Regions from separate parts of the uncultured Chitinibacter sp. genome, predicted to be linked through region 1. Evidence: predicted binding sites of a transcription regulator. Region 1 holds the regulator's gene; the other holds the start of a gene.
What was found. The regulator FliA, encoded in region 1, starts transcription of late flagellar genes. The targets are predictions, from matches to a motif close to GCTAAAGNTNNNNNNNNNNCNGCCGATAAT.

Region 1 (6,135 bases):
GCCTGATTGCGTTTTTGCTCGGGATTATTCTGGCGTTTCAATCAGCGATACCGATGCGGCAATTCGGGGCGGAAGTCTTTGTGGCTAATTTGCTCGGCTTGTCCGTGCTGCGCGAATTGGGGCCGCTAATGACCGCGATTGTGCTCGCCGGGCGCACTGGCGCGGCGTTTGCCGCCGAAATCGGCACCATGAAGGTCAATGAAGAAATCAACGCTTTGGTCACCTTTGGCTACCGGCCCATGAATTTTCTGGTACTGCCACGACTGCTGGCCGGCGCCCTGATGCTACCGTTGCTGGCAATTTGGGCCTCGGTGATTGCCCTCTTGGGGGGGGCCATCGTCTTGCAAGGGTTTGGAATTCCCTTGGCCACCTTCTGGACGCAGCTCAGCGGCCAAGTGGCGCCGCTGGATATCCTTACCGGGCTGATCAAAGCCGTGGCCTTTGGGCTGGTAGTGGCCTCGGTGGGTTGCTTGCGCGGGCTGAGCACCGGCAATGGCGCCAGCGCCGTCGGCGCCTCGACCACCCGCGCAGTGGTGCAGATTCTGGTCTTGCTGGTGGTGACCGACGGCCTCTTTGCGGTGGTGTTCTACCACCTGGGATGGTAAGCATGCAGCCAGCGATTCAGGTGCGCGGATTAAGTTGTGGCTGGGGCGAGCGCCTGATTTTGCGCGAGCTGGATTTTGATATTCAAGTCGGCGAAGTGGTGACCATTCTGGGCGGCTCGGGCTGCGGCAAATCCACCCTGCTTAAACACCTGATCGGCCTCTACCCTCCGCTGGCCGGCAGCATACTCATCCAGGGTAATGAGCTGGTGGGCGCAGATAATCAGGCTCGCGAGCAGATACTGCGCATGATTGGCGTCATGTATCAATCCGGCGCGCTGTTTGGTTCGCTATCGATTTTGGATAATATCAAGCTCCCACTCGGCAGTTTCAGCCCGCTGGATCCAGCCGCCATCGATACCTTGGCGCGCCTGAAACTGCGGCTGGTGGGGCTGGAAGAATTTGCCGATTTTTACCCGGCGGAGCTTTCGGGCGGGATGCAAAAACGCGCGGCCATCGCCCGGGCGATGGCGCTGGACCCGCAGATTTTATTTCTGGATGAGCCCTCCGCTGGCCTTGACCCGGTCACGTCAGCCGAGCTGGATCAGCTGATCCGCCGGCTGGCCGAAACGCAAGGCGTGACCATCGTGGTAGTCACCCACGAGCTGGCCAGCATTGCGGCGATTGCCGATCGGGCCATCATGCTGGATAAATCCATCCAAGGTATTCTGGCCATCGACACCCCGGCTGCGCTGGCGGCAGCTAGCGATCCACGGGTGGCCCACTTTTTCCACGCTGCGCGCCCCGCCCGCGCCGGCACAGCGAGTGTGTTATGAAGCAACCGTCTTACTTTCGCTTAGGATTATTCATCATTTTCGCCATTTTGCTGGGCGCAGCCCTGCTGATTGGCGTGGGCAGCGGCCGCTGGTGGCAACCGCGCAGCACACTGGAAACCTACTTCAATGAATCGGTAAAAGGCCTCGATATTGGCTCGAAAGTGCGTTACCGCGGGGTGGCGATTGGCGAGGTCACCGCCATTACTTTTACCTACAGCCGTTATCAAGGCGAGCTGCCCGCGGCCCAGCGCCAGCAATATGTCCTGGTGGAAGCCCAGCTTGATCATGCCATTCTGGGCGAACCGGCGGCGGGCGAGAGCGCACAAGCGCAGTTAAATCGCGAAATCAGCAAAGGCTTGCGGGTTAAACTTTCACCGCAGGGCCTTACCGGCACCAGCTATCTGGAAATCGATTACGAAAACCCGCGTGATAATCCGCCCCTACCCATTCAGTGGAAACCCGAAAATCTGTATATCCCCTCGGCCAATAGCACGGTGAATCAGCTGGTGAGCAGTGCCCAAGATCTGATGGCCAAAATGCAGCGACTGGATCTGAATGAATCCATCGGGCTCTTTAACCAGACCTTACGCACCCTCAACACCAAACTCGATCAGCTCGATACCGCTAATCTCAGCCGGCAAAGCACCCAGCTCTTGCGCACCGTCAATGGCCTGCCCCTGGCGCAAATTGCCAGTGAAAGCTCTGCCCTGATTCAGGAAGTGCGCACCAGCAATCAGCAGTTGGGCACGATGCTGGCGGATCCGTCTTTGCAACAGGCCGCGCGACATCTGGCCAGTGCCGCCCAATCGGCAGATCGCCTGCTATCGGGGCCGGAGCTAAGCCAAACCGTGGCGCGGCTTGATTCCATTACCGCTAGGCTAGATCGCCTAAGCGGCCAGCGCGAAGGTGATGTGCAGCAAATCATCGATAATCTCAATGCCACCAGTAGCAATCTGAAAGCCCTGAGCGAACAGGCCAAACAACGCCCCAGCTCGCTACTGTTTGATCAATATCCACCGCGTTACACGCCGCCTAAGCCATGAAAAAACTGCTTTGTTTGTTGCTGCTGTGCTGCACCGCCTGCAGCTCTACCCCACCAGCGCGGCAGGATTTTCTGCTGCAAGCCAGTCGCACGGGCAGCGCCCAAAGCGTCCGTTTTGGCGCGCTGCAAGTGCAAGAGCTGCGCGCGGCGCCGCCTTTTCGCGATAGCGCACTGGTTTATCGCGAAACAGCGCAGCGCTTTGTGGCCGACCCCTACCATGGTTTTCTTGCCCCACCGCCAGTACAACTGAGCCAAAATCTGCGCCAATGGCTGCGCAGCAGCGGTTTATTTGCCCAAGTACTGCCCAGCGCCGGCAGCGCTGCCAGCAGCTGGCTGTTGGAGGGTGAATTACTCGCGCTGTATATCGATGTGAGCGATCCGGCCCAGCCCGCTGCGGTGCTGGAGCTGCAATTGCAGCTGCATCGCGGCACGCAAAGCTTTAGCTACCCGCTGGCGATCCGTGAAGCACTGGCCAGCGCCGAGCCTGAGGCCGCCGCCGCCGGTCTGCAGCGGGCGCTGAGCCGCGCACTGACGCAATTAGAGCAACAACTGACTTCGTCAAAAGCGGATTAGTCAGCTACACTAAAAGCCGATTTGAATTCACCCGTCTTATGTCAGCTCACCGCGCCCTCTCCCTTTATCGCAGCACCCAAAGCAGCAGCGAAGAAGATCGCGTGCAGCAGCACGCGCCCTTGGTGCGCAAAATTGCCTATCACATGATGAGCAAGCTGCCGGCTAGCGTGGAAGTAGATGATTTGATTCAAGTTGGCCTGATGGGGCTGATGGAAGCGGCGCGCAATTTTGATCCGGAAGCCGGCGTGCTGTTTGAAACCTTTGCCAGCCAGCGCATTCGGGGCGCCATGCTCGATGAGCTGCGCAACGCCGACTGGCTCCCGCGGCAAGCGCGCAAAAACATGCGCGAGATCGAAAAAGCGATTGTCGCGCTGGAACAACAGCAAGGCCGCGCGCCCACCGAGGGCGAAGTGGCACGCCAGCTGGGCATTGAGCTGGCCGATTATCAAGCCATGCTGGGCGAAGCCCGTGGCCATCAGCTGGTGCATTACGAAGATTTCGAAGAAGATGGCGATAATGATCAGCTCGATCAGTATGCTGCCGATCACAAAGCCAACCCCATCGATATTCTGAGCGACGGCCGTTTTCGCGGTCAGTTGATCGAAGCCATTGGCCTTTTGCCCGAGCGCGAAAAACTGCTGATGGCGCTGTATTACGACGAAGAGCTGAATCTGAAAGAAATCGGCGCCGTACTGGGCGTTTCCGAATCAAGGGTGTGCCAACTGCATGCGCAAGCGGTGGCCCGTTTGCGCAGCAAACTCAAAGACTGGCTGAGTTAAATGGATAAAATCAGTGTATTTGGCATCATCCTCGGCCTGACGGCCATTGTGCTTGGCCACTGGCTGGAAGGCGGGCACATTGGCTCGCTGGTGCAATTTACCGCCTTTCTGATCGTGATCGGTGGCACCACCGGGGCGGTGATGCTGCAAACCGAAATGCGCCATTTCGTCGCCGGCATCAAAATGCTGCGCTGGATTTTTATCCCCCCGAATATGGATTTTCGCAAAATCCTCGCCACCCTGATGAATTGGGGCCAGCAGGCTCGCCGGGGTGGTTTGCTCGCGCTAGAAGCCTACGTCAATAGCGAAAAAGATCCGTTTGTGAAACGCGGCCTCACCATGGTGGTGGATGGCGCCGAGCCCGATACCGTGCGCCGCGCGCTGGAGCTGGATATCGATGCCTACGAAGACCAAGCCCGCGCCGCGATCAAAATCTGGGAGTCTGCCGGCGGCTACAGCCCCACCTTCGGGATTTTGGGCGCGGTATTGGGGCTGATTCATGTGATGGAAAACCTCACCGACCCATCCAAACTGGGCGCCGGGATTGCCGTGGCTTTTGTGGCCACCATCTACGGCGTGGGTGCGGCCAACTTATTGCTGCTACCGATCGCCAATAAGCTCAAGCATTATGTGATGCTGGAAGTGCGCCGACGTGAAATGGTGGCCGAGGGGCTGGTAACCATCGCCAATGGCGAAAATCCGCGCCTGCTCGAAAACAAGCTGGCAGGTTTCCTGCACCACTAATACCCGGGCAGGTATTGATCTAAAAGCATTATCTATCAAGACTTTTAGCGCAATACCCCAACCGATCCTCCCCATCCCCACTGCCTCGCGGCAAAGCGGCCTGCCAGCCGCTATAGTCAGCTTATCCCACCCATCTCGGGGCAAGCCATGCAGACTTTGCTGCTCCTCAGCTGGCGCTTACTCGGCTGGCTTGATCTACTATTCTTTACCCTGCTGATGGTATTGCTCGCAATGCTGCCCCAGCGCTGGCTTAGCCACCTATACCCCGCACTATTTCATCGCTGGTGTCGCTGTTTTGTGCGCGCGCTGGGGGTGCAATTACGTTTGCATCAGCACTACCCCGGGCCACTGCCGGCGCAATTTATCCTGATCGCCAATCACCCCTCCGCATTGGAAGACGTCGGAATTCCGGCACTGTTTCCAGTGCGCAGCTTGGCCAAACACGAGGTGCGCGATTGGTGGCTAGTCGGACGAATTGCCGCCGCGGCCGGCACGTTGTTTGTGGAGCGGGAAAGCAAAGCTTCGCGCCAAGCGGCACAGCAGGCACTGATCGCTGCGGTGCAAGCTGGACACAATATTGCGCTCTACCCAGAAGGCGGCTGCAAAGGCCGCTGGCTGGCGCCGCGCTTTCTACACGGCGCGTTTGTCACCGCACAAGCCACTGGCGTGCCGCTGCTACCCGTATTTTTGCATCACGAGGCGCAGGCCGATTTTGAATGGGGGCCGGGCGAAACCCTGCTGCAAAAAATCTGGCGCATTAGCACTAGTCGCAACCGGGTGGTGCATTATCATGTGTTCCCCCCGATCGATCCGGCCAGCCAGCCGGATAAAGAGCAGCTCAATGCGCAGGTTTACGCGCAATACCAAGCCTGGCAAGCGCGTTTTTTGCAATAAAGCCCCTCGCCGCCGCAGCTGACACGCCCACGACAGATAAATATGCCGCATTAGTCGCTTTTCTGCTGCAGTGCGCAGCCCAGCCGTTATAATCGCGAAAGCGTTTGTCCATCAGCCCCACACCATGCCCCTGTTTCGCAAGAAAAACGTCCCCAATGTCTCGACCCGGCCGGCCCTGCCTGCGCCCGTGGCCAATTTACTGCGCGAGTCTTGGTGGCTGCTGCTGGTGGTACTGCTGGGCTTTGTCTTGCTCGCCCTCACCAGCTACCACCGCTCGGATCCGGGCTGGTCACACAGCGCAACGGAGGCCATGATCCACAATCGCGGCGGCGCGTTTGGCGCCTGGCTGGCCGATGTGTTGCTCTATACCTTTGGCGTCTCAGCCTGGTGGTGGACGCTCTTTCTGGTGGCGGCGATCTTATGGGGCTACCGGCGGATTGACCGAGTCACCGAGTCATCGCGCCCTGTGGTCTTGCTGGCCTGCATTGGCTTTGTGTTTATTCTGCTCTCCAGCAGCAGTCTGGAAGCGCTGCGCCTGCATAGCCTCACACTGGAGCTACCGCACAAGCCGGGCGGTATTCTGGGGCTTAGCTTGGGCGGCTGGCTAATGGCGAATTTTGGCTTTAGTGGCGCCACCATGCTGCTGTTCGCCAGCTTCGGGCTGGGCGTATCGCTGTTTACCGGGCTCTCATGGCTCAATCTCATGGAAAACCTCGGTGCAGCCA
Region 2 (6,135 bases), on a different contig from region 1:
CCGCCTCAAAGACACCACCAACAAATTGCCAGACGGTCGCTACCAATTGCTAACCGCCGAGCATGTGTTTAAAGATTATCAATTCAGCAAAGGCAATACGATTGCCTTGCCAGAGCTGGACGAAAGCGCGGTTTAATCCGCACTAAAAAAGAAAAACCCGCTGTTGAGCGGGTTTTTTATTAAGAGGAATGCCCAAGTTGAGCACCAATCGGCATGAAGTCAGCCTCAGAATCTGGCACCCAAGCATTGAACCCGAAGATATCACTCGAAATCTCAACCTTAGGGCTGACATTCAGAATCGCCCAGGCGAAATACGGCAAAATCGTATGGGCAATCCAATACCTAATTCTGGGCAGGGTACGTACTGGGTGCACGAATACGCCTCATCGCCTCATGAATTAGAAACTAATTTAGAAAGAATCATGCAACATCTACTTGCAAACAAATCGCTCATCTCGGAGATCAGCCAAACTGGTGGACGATGCGAATTGTTCGTTGGCATTTTTCTGGGGAATTATTCGATGGGCTTGGACTTTAGGCCAGAATTAATGAGTATAGCTGCGGAATTGAACATTCATCTCGCACTTGATCTCTATTCGAGCTAGATAACCAAGCCCCCATCTCAGCATCATCCCCCAGCTATATCAACAATTGACTCAAACTACGATAGACAGAAATAAAGACTCTTTACGTCAACTTAATAATCTCACTATCTTTTGCCAGTACCGGCTCTAGGCTCGCCAAATCTGCCGCGCACAAAGGCAGACGCAATTCATTGCTGGCAATCCGCCCTTGGCGATGCATGATCGCCTTCGCAGGGATTGGATTGGCGGCTAAGAATAGTGTTTCGGATGCAGTGCGCAGCAGATCCCCAATTGCTTCACCTGCCAAGCCCTGCTGCACCCAGTGCGCCACTTGCTGTGGCCACACATTGCTCGCCACCGACACCAGCCCGGCGGCGCCCAGTTTAGCGTGTTCGGCAAACAGCACATCGTCGCCTGAATACCAGGCAATGCTTGGGAAAGCAGTTTTAAGCTCGGCAAACCGCACGGCATTGCCGCCCGACTCTTTGACCGCCCAGCAATTAGGGTGGGTAATCAGGCCGGCAAGCGCAATATCCGACAGCGGCACACCTGCGCGCGATGGAATGTTGTAAAGCATACAGGGCTTGCTTACCGCATCCAGCAAGGCGCTAAACCAGCGGCGCTGGCCTTCGGCGCCCGGTTTGGCGTAAATGGGCGTCACCAGCAAATACGCCTGCACCGGCAGCGTTTCGCAAAAGGCCAGCCATTCGAGCTGGCTAGCCAGATCAAGCCCGCCCACCCCCACCATGATCGGCACCTGCAAATTCAAGCTACAGGCATGAGAAAGCACGGCTTTGCGCTCGGCCAAAGTCAGATTGGCACCTTCGCCGGTCGAACCCAACAGCAACACTCCGGCCCCTGCGGCTTCCTGCTCGCGCAATAAACCCGTGAGGGCATTTAAATCCAGTGAGGTATCGGCAGCAAACGGCGTAATCAGGGCGGTCCACAGCGCGGTGTGGCGCGGATCGAGAGCAGTCGTCATAGGAATCTCCAATTCAAGACACAACGATTGGAGAGAGGAAAAGTGCGGCAATGACAGATGCGCCCCTGCGCATCTAAAGGCAGATCATCACCAAGAGCACTCCAGCACCCCAATGCGCGGCAAGGCACACAGCGGGCTACTGACAGTCCAGGGGATTCAGCCCCTGCAACCAGCACCGGTGAATCGCATGTTCAACGGTACTTCGGCCTTGCACCCCCTGGTACTGCGTCGCGGAAACATGCGTTTCTCGGCAGTACGACCTGGGCAAGGCGCCTCTCTTGTCGTTCAGAACCGATATTGTCGCGGCGAGCACGGCGCTTTGTCAAACGCTGGTCATGCCAGCTATCCTAAGCCAAGCCAGTACCGGCATCTTGATGCAGATCGAAACCAGACTCTATGGCCGCCCAAATACTCCCACTAGCCCTGCGCTCCCAGCTGCTGCAGCAATTAGCGGCCGGTGAGCGGGCCGGCTTAGCCCTAAGCCAAACACTGGCCAGCCTACACCTACCCCCGCCCCAACACGCGGGGCTAGCCCAAGTGCAGCGAGCGATTGCCCGCGGGGAAACTCTGAGTCGCGCAGGCGCGCGTGCCGGCTGGTTTAGCCCACCCAGCGCCAGCCAGATTGCCGCAGGCGAAACCGCTGGCTGCTTGGCCGCCGTGCTGCAGCGGCTGGCCGCGCAGGAAAACCACTGGCTACTGTGCTGGCGCGAATGCCGCGCCCGGCTGGCGCTACCGCTGTTGTTATTTTTGCTCAGTAGTCTACTCGCCCCCTTGCCTGCGCTGGCCGCGGGCACCCTCAGTTTAGGCTCCGCCTTAATGGGTATATTGATAAAAGCATTGTTGATTGTTGCTTTGCTGTATATACCTTGGCAGGTATATACAGCCATCCGCAATGAGCAGCCACACGGGCACTGGCTACTGGCGGGGCTAATGCATATTCCAATTATCCAGCGCTATTTGTGGGATTACGTGCTGTGTCGTTGGCTCAACCATTGGGCGGGCCTCATTCATGCGGGCATCGACCCGGCCAGCGCCAGTGCCCATAGCCAGGTAAGCATGACCCTACCCCAGCTGCAGCGCGCATGCTTGCAACTGAGCCAATTGCTACAGCAAGGCATGGCGATCAGCGTGGCGCTATTGCAGCTGGGCTGGCCATGGCCTGCCAGCACCATCAGTCGCATTTCCGTTGCGGAGGCCAGCGGCACTCTGGCCGATTTGCTGCTAAATTTGGCCGCAGAAATGCAGCACCAGCAAAGCGCTCGCTTGCGCAAGCTGAGCCGCCTTATTCCGAGAGTGCTGTATGTATTGATTGGGGTAGGTATCGTGCGCGGCTTGGTGTAACGCCGCAGCGATTAAGCGCGATCCAGCGGACGGCTGGCGGCGCCCTGATTACTGAGGCGGCCATCGGCGCTATAGCCAATATCCGGGTTGCGCGCAGCCGCAAGGCTAGCCATTAGATGGCGGTTAACTTCTTCGTGACTTTGAATCAATTGGCCATTGCTGCGATTAAGCATATCGGCTTGGCGTGCTTGTAGTAGTAGCTCTTGCCACAGCGGCAAAGCCTCGCCTAAATGCGCCTCGATGGCATCGCTGCTCAGCCAGCCTTGTTGCTGGCAGTAAGCGCTGCGTGCAGCTGTGGCTTGTTCGAGGGCTTGCAAGGCGCGCAGTTTGGCTTCGATCAGTTTGGTAACGAGGTCAAACTGGCGTTGAATCAGGGCTTGTTGCTCTTGTTGCAAAATAGGCAACAGAAGCTGGACTTGGCTCAGCTCGGTGGCGAGCAAATCCGGTAGAACGTTTGACATTAGCGGGCCAGCAGCTCTTTCACGCTTGAGAGTAGGCCATCAGCAATGGCTTCAGGCTTGACCGCGAAGCGACCTTCAGCGATGGCAGCACGGATTTGCGCCACTTTATCGGCATCAAATGTGGCTTCGTTGCTGGCGACGCCAGAGAGTTTGCTATTGACACTGCTGCTCACGGCAACCGTGCTGTCGGCTTTTTCGGCCGTACTGCTGCGCACTTCCGTGGGCTTGGCGCCCAGCCCGGCCAGTGGCTTACCCGAGTTGTCGATTTTCATGATGCTTCCCCTACCGTTAGCTACGGCGGCTTGAGTCGTCGTGATTGCTATTATGCCAATAATCGGCAGCAGCAGGAATTTCTTTAGCAATTCAACTAATTATCAGCCTATTCTAATACACTTTTTGCCTGCACAAAGGCAAAAAGATAGCCAGCACCGCGCTCATCCTTTAATGTAAACCGGATTATCTCATTCCACCCCGCTCTGGAGCTTGGTAAACCGATGAACGTTTTTCAAAGCCAGTTTGGCCCGATCGAAGTTGATCCCGACACCATTATTCATTTTCCAGCCGGCCTGCCCGGGTTTGAGCATTGCCATCAATTCAAATTGCTGCACGAAGAAAAACCCAATCCCAGCGTGTATTGGCTGCAATCGCTTGATGACGCTGAAGTCGCTTTCTCGATTGTGGGCGCCGAGCGCTTAGGTTTTAACTATGTGCTCAAGCTCAGCGACGAAGAATGCGCCCAAATCGAACTCACCGATGCCAGCGATGCCATGCTGTTTTTGATTCTTTCGCGCCCGGATGGTGAACCGATTCGCGCCAATACCCTCGCCCCGCTGGTGATCAATCTAAAGGCTCGCAAAGGCTTGCAAAAGCTGGATGTGAAAGCCGATATCGTCTTTAGCAACACCTGATTTGCCGCACCGCAACAGCTAAAACCCAGCCTGTCAGCTTGGTCACAGTGAGCTGTTGCTGTATGATTGCGCGAAATTTTAAGGCGGGATCGTGCCCGCCTGTCTGCGCTATCCGTGGCGCTTCTGGAGTTTTACAGCATGAAAACCACCTTCCTTGACTTCGAGCAATCGGTTGCCGAGCTTGAAAACAAGATCGAAGAGCTGCGCTACGTGCAGGACGATTCGGCCGTTGATATTTCGGTAGAAATCTCGCACCTGGAAAAGAAAAGCCAGGAATTAACCAAGAACATCTACGCCAAGCTCACGCCATGGCAGATTTCGCAGGTTTCCCGTCATCCGCAACGGCCTTACACCTACGATTACATCGCAGGTCTGTTTACCGACTTTCAGGAATTGCACGGCGATCGCGCCTTTGCCGATGATCTGGCGATTGTGGGCGGCTTGGCTCGCTTTAATGGTCAGAGCGTGATGGTGATTGGCCATCAGAAAGGCCGCGACACCAAAGAAAAAATCGCCCGCAATTTCGGCATGCCTCGTCCGGAAGGCTATCGTAAAGCCTTGCGCCTGATGAAACTGGCCGAAAAATTCAATATTCCCGTCATAACCTTTGTCGACACCCCGGGTGCCTACCCTGGGATTGGCGCGGAAGAGCGTGGGCAATCGGAAGCGATTGGCCGCAATCTGTATGAGATGGCCAAACTGCGCGTGCCGGTGATTTGCACGGTGATTGGCGAGGGTGGCTCCGGCGGCGCCTTGGCGATTGCCGTGGGTGACGTGGTACAGATGCTGCAATACTCAACCTACTCGGTGATTTCACCCGAAGGCTGCGCAACGATCTTGTGGAAAACCGCCGAGCGTGCCGCCGATGCGGCCGAAGCACTGGGCATTACCGCCAGCCGCCTCAAAACCTTGGGGCTGATCGATAAAGTGGTCACCGAGCCAGTGGGTGGCGCACATCGCAATCCGCAAGAAATGATGGCGACCTTGAAAAAATCGATTGCGGATTCGCTCAAAACCCTGAAAGCAAAAAGCGTCGACGAGCTCTTGGATGCCCGCTTCGATCGCCTGATGGAATATGGTAAGTTTAAAGAAGAAGCCAGCGCCTGAGTGGACGCAGGCCAAGGCCTTCATCGCCGAGTTTTGTGAGCGTTCGCGCGCGCAAACTGAAACCAACAACGGGAGCTACGGCTCCCGTTGTGCCTTCCCGCGCCTGTGTGTGGGCTTTTCGGGCGGGCTCGATTCCACCGTGTTGCTGCACTGGCTGGCCGGCCTACAAGCCGAGCTAGGCTTTACGCTCAGCGCCGTGCATGTGCATCATGGCCTCTCGCCCAATGCCGAGCACTGGGCAATGCACGCCCAGCAGGTGGCCAGCGCCCTGCAAATCGAGTGTGCGGTCGTGCAGGTGAATGTCGCGCGCGATAACGGGCTAGGCCTGGAAGGAAGCGCCCGCCAGCAGCGTTATCAGGTGTACGCGCAGCAAGCCTGCGAAGCCGTTGTGCTGGCCCATCACCTGAACGATCAGGCTGAAACCTTGCTGCTGAATCTGCTGCGCGGCGCTGGCCCGGCGGGCCTGGCTGCCATGCCGCGTGAACGGGCTCTGCAAGCCCCGCAGCATGGCCAAACCACGACAGCCCTATTGCGCCCCTTCTTAGGCATCAGCCGGGCAGAACTGGAAAACTACGCACAGGCGCAGCAACTGAGCTGGATTAACGACGAAAGCAATGCCGACCCAAGCTTTAAGCGCAACCACATTCGCCAAACGCTGATCCCGACCATTGAGGGTATCACGCCACAAGCCTTAACCTTATTGGCACGCAGCGCTATACATCAAGCACAAGCCCACGAATTGCAGCAGGAAA

Region 2: flgM (flagellar biosynthesis anti-sigma factor FlgM) is a predicted target of FliA. The motif match lies at 3,699-3,728, and genes of this name have one in related genera.

Annotation. Positions count from the first base shown of each region.
Region 1 is NZ_CAMFLP010000012.1:83,119-89,253, forward strand. Features, by position in the region: gene QV747_RS13420 (ABC transporter permease) at 1-605, shown strand, start outside; gene QV747_RS13425 (ABC transporter ATP-binding protein) at 608-1,378, shown strand; gene QV747_RS13430 (MlaD family protein) at 1,375-2,421, shown strand; gene QV747_RS13435 (ABC-type transport auxiliary lipoprotein family protein) at 2,418-2,993, shown strand; gene QV747_RS13440 (RNA polymerase sigma factor FliA) at 3,032-3,772, shown strand; gene QV747_RS13445 (flagellar motor protein) at 3,773-4,516, shown strand; gene QV747_RS13450 (1-acyl-sn-glycerol-3-phosphate acyltransferase) at 4,664-5,410, shown strand; gene QV747_RS13455 (DNA translocase FtsK) at 5,535-6,135, shown strand, end outside.
Region 2 is NZ_CAMFLP010000001.1:230,928-237,062, reverse strand. Features, by position in the region: gene QV747_RS01125 (nitronate monooxygenase) at 1-136, shown strand, start outside; gene QV747_RS16570 (DUF4279 domain-containing protein) at 189-605, shown strand; gene dapA (4-hydroxy-tetrahydrodipicolinate synthase) at 688-1,566, opposite strand; lysine riboswitch at 1,653-1,852, opposite strand; gene QV747_RS01115 (type II secretion system F family protein) at 1,963-2,907, shown strand; gene QV747_RS01110 (flagella synthesis protein FlgN) at 2,919-3,368, opposite strand; gene flgM (flagellar biosynthesis anti-sigma factor FlgM) at 3,368-3,640, opposite strand; gene fliW (flagellar assembly protein FliW) at 3,863-4,276, shown strand; gene QV747_RS01095 (acetyl-CoA carboxylase carboxyltransferase subunit alpha) at 4,415-5,383, shown strand; gene tilS (tRNA lysidine(34) synthetase TilS) at 5,352-6,135, shown strand, end outside.